DNA from 3 places in the Pseudoalteromonas sp. MT33b genome. Region 3 is predicted to be linked to each of the others. Evidence: predicted binding sites of a transcription regulator. Region 3 holds the regulator's gene; each other region holds the start of a gene.

Region 1 (2,276 bases), 520 kb from region 3:
GCTTCTTTGTGCGAACGACTTGGGTTCATTGCACTACCAGCGCCCCCTTGTCCTGCAACTTCAGGAATATTTGAATTAACAGGCGGTTGATTAGTCAAGGCACCTGGGATCCCCACAGCAAGACCACCAATGTTATTTTCTTCAAATGTTGTTTCACTGCGCACTGCAGGTAAGTCTGGGTTGTAGCGCTTTTGTGTTTCTTCTACCGCACTAAAGTCCATATTTAAATCAACTTGCGCAGTGTAATTACCTAAGCCTACGACAGGAATTAAGATGCTGTCGATTTTATTTAAGTATTCTTCTTCACGCTTGCGCTCAATTTCATATTCTTTGCGAGAACGCGCTGCCAGTGAATTTTGTGAACCCGAATTAAGTAAGCGACCGTTTTGATCTGTCACCGTAACACGCTCAGGTGAAAGACCTTGTACTGCAGAGGCAACAATATCAACAACTGAGTCGATTTCTTCACCATCTAACATACGGCCACGTTTAAGAGTCAGTACAACGGTAGCTGATGGTAATTTTTCACGACGAGCAAATACGTTTTCTTTTGGAATTGCTAAAAGCACTTTGGCGCGAGTGACATTTTTTAGCTCTTCGATTGTGCGAGCAAGTTGCTGCTCACGACCATGTTTTAAACGTTCACGTTCTAAGCGTTGGCTAACACCAAAGCCCATATCTTGCATGATGATGTCGGTGCCTGAGCTTGGCGCTTGCTCAAGACCTTCACGGGCCATCAATAATTTAATATTTTGGTATTCGCCTTCTTCAACTGAGATGACATTACCATCAAGTTCATAATCAATCTTCTGTGCGTCTAAAAAGTCCAGCGTTTGGATAAGCTCTTCGGTTGGCATTTTACCCAGCGGTCGCATATCTGGTTGACGAGCCCAGATAATAATAAAAATTGCGATTGCCAAACAAATAGCCAGTGCAATGACCAACGTCACCTGACGTAATACATCAACGCCATTGAGGGCACTGAGGTAGCCTGACTTTTGCTCTTGTTGATCATCCGTGTCTGAAGTATCGACACCGCCGCCTGCGAGGGCTAGATCAGTTGATTGATTAGATTGCGCCACAATAATTCTCCACTACCTAGTTAAACAGGCATGTTCATGATTTCTTTATATGCTTCAACAAGTTTGTTGCGAACTTGCACCGTTGCTTCAAAAGCAACCGAAGACTTTTGCGAAGCAATCATTACTTCAGCAAGGGATACACTGCGGTCTCCCATCTCAAGTGCTGTTACTTTTTGTTTTGCTTCTTGCTGCAGGCCATTAACGGTATCTAGCGCGCTTGTAAGTAAGTCACCAAATTGCGCCGATGATGTTGGCTGAGCCTGAGTTGGTAAATTATTAACGGATTGACTACGGCTAGCTTCAAGTGCCATAGATTGCATTTCTTGAAATAATGCGCTGTTTTGAACTTTCATAATACTCTCTGACAATGCAGTTTACTTATATATAGATAAAGCACAAAACGTGCCACAAAATAAAACAATATAAATCAATGTGTTAGGTGGTTATTTTGTTTGTCAGAGTTTTGACAGCAAACAAGCCCACACGGAGTGAGCTTGTCAGTTAAAGGGGGATGCTTTTAAGCGGGTAATGCAATACCTAAATCGCGCATTTGAGCTAGTTTATATCTAAGTGTTCGTGGACTAATCCCTAATGTTTCAGCAACCTCTTTGCGCTTTCCTTGGCACCTAGCTAGGGTTTCTAAAATAATGCGATGCTCTTTGTCTTTAAGCTCATCTTTATAATTTCCCTGCTCGTTAACAGATGGAATTTCGTCATGCATGGGGTTAACCACTTGCTCTTTATAAACCGGGGCATTTTGCACCGGTGCACTATTTACAGTCTGTGCTTTAACCGCTAAGAGCTCTTCAATAAATATATCGTCTTCATGAATGCTATTACCATCACATAGTATCAGTGCACGCTGAATCACATTATCAAGTTCACGGACATTACCCGGCCAAGCATGCGATAGCAGTTTTTGCTTAGCTTGCTCAGTTAATAATGCGATAGGCTCTTTACTTCTGATGCAATGACGCTCAATTAAATGCTCTGCAAGGACAATAATATCACCTGGGCGCTCACACAGCGGACGCCACATTAAAGGAAAAACATTTAAACGATAATACAAATCTTCTCTGAATAAATTTTCGCTAACAGCTTCTTTTAAATCACGGTTACTGGTTGCGAGCACTCTAACATCGAGCTCAATGGTTTTACGACCACCCAAACGCTCAACTTCACGCTCTTGCAAAA
Region 2 (2,276 bases), 500 kb from region 3:
CGCCACCGTCGATGAAGGCTGATTTAAGCTTTCTTGAACATTATTAAAAAACGAGTTAATGCTGGTTGATAAGCTATTCGACTCTTCAGAAAACAAGCTATCGACTCGGCTTGCTTCTGTTACAAACTGATCAAAAAATGCTTTATTTGACGTGTCACGATTTAGCTGTTTTTGAGCAAACTCATTGAGTAAACGATACGTTTCACCCCGACCAACTTGGTTGTCGATCATGGTGCTGAACTCAGTGCGCTCACGAACATAACCCGCTGTATTTACATTAGCTATGTTTTTACTGGTCGTTTGTAAAAGCTCAGAATTCGCTCTTACACCTGAATTTGCTATGTCATATAAGCTGAATGACATGAGGACTTACTCCTTAACGTACCAATGAAGCAGCGACGCTTTGAAGCTCAACACGCTTCAATACCTGCTTAATTTTGTTGGCATAATTTGGATCAGTTGCATAACCTGCTTTTTGTAACGAATCTAAAAAGGCTGCGGGTTCTGCGGTGTTTTTTAGTGCGTCTTGATAACGTGGGTTTTCATTTAAGAAATCCACAAAATCATTCACACTGTCTTTAATTGACTGATAAGAACGGAAGCTTGCATGCTTTTTAACAGGCACACCTTGCTCAAACTCAAGCGTAACTTTACTTGCTTTGTCACCTTGCCAGCTCTTATCAGATTTAATGTTAAAAAGGTTATTACTACTGGTGCCATCCGCTTTACTAATAATATGCTTACCCCACCCTGTCTCAAGCGCAGCTTGAGCAACCATCACAGCAGGGTTTAAACCAATTTTTTCAGCCGCATTTTTTGCGTGCTCCCAAACAGAGCTAATGAAAGACTCAGCATCTTCAAAGCGGTTTTCTGATTGCTCATCAGTGACAACTTCAGCCATTGGGTGTGTTTCTGGCTTAGCTTCTTGATTACCGCGAACACGCTTATCGCTATCAAACTCTGCGGTTGTTCTTAACACGGAGCCAGGAGTAAATTTCTTACCGTCGGGCGATAACTGCTGCACAATAAGATCAGCCAAACCCAGTGAGCCGTTAGAAGACAACTCAACAGAAAGCTGTTGATCATGCATTTCTTCAAAGAATTTTACGCCACTCGAGTTAAACGGACTGTCTTTGTCTTCAAAGGCTTCATTAGCCTTACGCATGCTTTTAAGCAGCATTTGCGTAAAGATAGATTCAAATTGTGCCGCCGCTTTTTTCAGCGCCTCTTTTGACGCATCGCTAGAGGCATCACTTTTTAGAGCACTTTGACGCAATGAGTCTAAGTTGCCTAAATCAAAAAAGTTTTGTTTGTCGAGATGATTCGTATCCATCAGCTTTTTGACACAATAATTAATAATGCATAATCAAATGCAATAATTACGCCAAAAGAGGATTTATCAGATTGAGGGAAGGTAGAAATGAAAAAACGCGCTGATCTCAGCGCGTTTTTAATTGATTATATAATAACAAGTTGCCCGTTTATGGCTCCCGCCTCTTTCAACGCTTCAAGGATAGCCATTAAGTCACCAGGGGCGGCACCAACTTCGTTTATCGCTCTCACTAAATCATCAAGGCTAATACCTGGATTAAACACAAAAGCACGAGAGTCATCTTCATTAACATCGATAATACTTTGGTTTGTCACCACCGTCTCGCCTTCGCTCAGTGCATTCGGCTGCGATACGTTTTGCTGCTCAGCAATGGTCACGGTTAATCCACCGTGGGTAATTGCAGCTGGCTGTAATTTTACGTTTTTACCAATAACAATGGTGCCCGTACGTGAATTGACAATAATTTTTGCCGCAGTATCAGCCGGTGTGAACTCTAAGTTTTCAAGCGTTGATAAATACGATACGCGCTGCGATGCATCGCGCGGTGCAATGACACGTACAGACGCGGCATCAATTGCTTGAGCACTGTTTGGCCCAACTAAATCATTAATAGTTTGCTCTAGGCGCTTTGCCGTTGTGAAATCTGGACGATTCAAATTAAAGGTGATGTAGTCACCTTGCATAAACGGGCTTTTAACAGCGCGCTCAACCGTTGCCCCATTCGGAATTCGGCCAACGGTGGGAGTGTTTATAATCACTCGGCTGCCATCAGCACCTTCTGCGCCTAGACCACCCACGACCAAACTGCCCTGTGCAATGGCATACGTATTACCATCAACCCCTTTCAAAAAGGTTTGTAATAACGTACCACCGCGTAAGCTTCCTGCACTGCCAATTGAAGACACGGTAATATCAATGGTTTGACCTGGTTTTCTAAACGCGG
Region 3 (2,276 bases):
GCTGGCAGCATTGTCGGTTTACTTGGGCCAAATGGCGCAGGTAAAACAACCACCTTTTACATGATTGTGGGATTAGTGCCCAGTGACAAAGGTAAAATAAGCATTGATGATAACGATATCACCTTATTGCCAATGCACAGCCGCGCTCGCTTAGGTATTGGCTATTTGCCACAAGAATCATCGATTTTTAGAAAACTGACCGTTTATCAAAACTTAATGGCCATTTTAGAGACCCGTAAAGATCTCAATAAACAAGGCCGCGAAGAAACACTTAACAGCTTACTTGATGAATTTAGCATTCAACACATTCGTGACAGCCAAGGTATGGCATTGTCAGGGGGTGAACGCCGTCGTGTTGAAATAGCACGCGCACTGGCCGCTGACCCTAAATTTATTTTGCTCGATGAGCCTTTTGCTGGTGTTGATCCTATTTCAGTGTTAGATATAAAGAAAATTATTGAGCACTTAAAAAATCGTGGTATTGGTGTATTAATTACTGACCACAATGTGAGAGAAACCCTTGATGTTTGTGAAAAAGCCTACATTGTTTCTCATGGGGAGCTAATTGCATCAGGTACACCTGAACATGTGTTAGCCGACCAAACTGTACGCGATGTGTATCTAGGCGAGCAATTCAGGCTTTAAATACGCCACCGACTAGAGCATCTGCTAGACTTATAACAATGACAATAAATCAAATAAATAGTTAACGGCATCGTGCTATTGTTTGATAAGACTAAAAAGGATTGTTAGGGATACATGAGGCAATCATTACAGCTGCGCATGGGCCAGCAACTTACAATGACTCCACAACTGCAACAGGCTATCCGTTTGTTGCAGCTCAGTACATTGGATCTCCAGCAAGAAATTCAAGAAGCGTTAGACTCTAACCCTTTGCTTGAAGTTGAAGAAGCAGATTATGCAGAAGAGAGTATTGGCAAGAACGAGCAGAAAGCCGAATCTGACGATACCCAACTAAGCGCGTCGGCTGACGAAGCTGCAAGCGAGTACGAGCAAGAAAGCAGTGATGCCCTCAACAAAGACACCGTAAGTGACGACTTAGCAATGGATGTTACGTGGGATGAGTACATGAGTGCTGCCCCATCAAGTTCCTCAGGTCCAATGCCTGAAGATGAATCAATTTACCAAGGCGCATCAACCGAAACTCTCCACGAATACCTAATGTGGCAGTTACAACTGACTCCATTCAGCCCAACAGACGAAGCGATTGCCGTTGCGATTGTTGAGGCAATTGATGATTCGGGTATTTTAACCGTAAGCTGCGAAGACATTGTTGAAAGCTTCAATCAAAATAACGATGAAGAAGAAATCGAACTTGATGAAGTCGAAGCTGTCTTAAAAAGAATCCAATTATTCGATCCTGTCGGTATTGGCGCCCGTAGTTTACAAGAATGTTTGTGTATTCAATTACGCCAATTCGATGCTGACACCCCCTATTTAGCTGAAACTAAAATGGTGTTATCAGAACATATTGAATTATTAGCGAGTCGTGACTATCGCACTTTGATGAAAAAGACTAAGCTTAAAGAAAGTGAGCTGAAAGAAGTCATGACATTGATCCACAGCTTAAATCCAAAGCCTGCGGATACCATTGTTAGAGAAGAGTCTGAATACGTGATACCCGATGTATCCGTAAAAAAAATAAAAGGCCGTTGGGTAGTTGAACTAAACCCAGACTGCATGCCGAAAATCAGAGTGAATAGCCACTATGCGGCGATGTCACGTTCTGTAAAATCAAGCAGTGATAGCCAATTTATTCGCTCTCATTTACAAGAAGCAAAATGGTTTATTAAAAGCTTAGAAAGCCGTAATGACACGTTATTAAAAGTGACTAACTGTATTGTTCAACAACAACAGGCTTTCTTTGAACATGGTCCTGAGGCCATGAAACCCATGGTATTAAATGATGTCGCAGAAATGGTCGAAATGCATGAATCAACAATTTCGCGAGTAACAACACAAAAATACATGCATACCCCGCGGGGAATTTTTGAGTTGAAATATTTCTTCTCCAGCCATGTAAGCACTGAAAATGGGGGTGAGTGTTCATCTACGGCAATTCGCGCTTTAATCAAAAAGCTAATCGCCGCAGAAAACACAGCTAAACCATTGAGTGATAGCAAAATTGCAGATATATTGGCTGAGCAAGGAATTAAAGTAGCTAGACGGACAATAGCAAAATATCGAGAGTCTCTAGCAATACCTCCGTCGAATCAGCGTAAGAGTCTGATTTAGACGTTTTACATAGAAGGAAA

Evidence for each region. The regulator sigma-54, encoded in region 3, starts transcription at its own class of promoters, with help from an activator protein. The targets are predictions, from matches to a motif close to GTTGGCACGNNNNTNGNNT.
Region 1: fliE (flagellar hook-basal body complex protein FliE) is a predicted target of sigma-54. The motif match lies at 1,474-1,492, and genes of this name have one in related genera.
Region 2: flgJ (flagellar assembly peptidoglycan hydrolase FlgJ) is a predicted target of sigma-54. The motif match lies at 1,371-1,389, and genes of this name have one in related genera.

The regions. Positions count from the first base shown of each region.
Region 1 is NZ_CP059831.1:959,299-961,574, reverse strand. It holds gene fliF (flagellar basal-body MS-ring/collar protein FliF) at 1-1,082, opposite strand, end outside; gene fliE (flagellar hook-basal body complex protein FliE) at 1,103-1,435, opposite strand; gene H3302_RS04420 (sigma-54 dependent transcriptional regulator) at 1,600-2,276, opposite strand, start outside.
Region 2 is NZ_CP059831.1:940,091-942,366, reverse strand. It holds gene flgK (flagellar hook-associated protein FlgK) at 1-363, opposite strand, end outside; gene flgJ (flagellar assembly peptidoglycan hydrolase FlgJ) at 377-1,333, opposite strand; gene H3302_RS04340 (flagellar basal body P-ring protein FlgI) at 1,459-2,276, opposite strand, start outside.
Region 3 is NZ_CP059831.1:436,770-439,045, reverse strand. It holds gene lptB (LPS export ABC transporter ATP-binding protein) at 1-645, shown strand, start outside; gene H3302_RS02095 (RNA polymerase factor sigma-54) at 760-2,256, shown strand.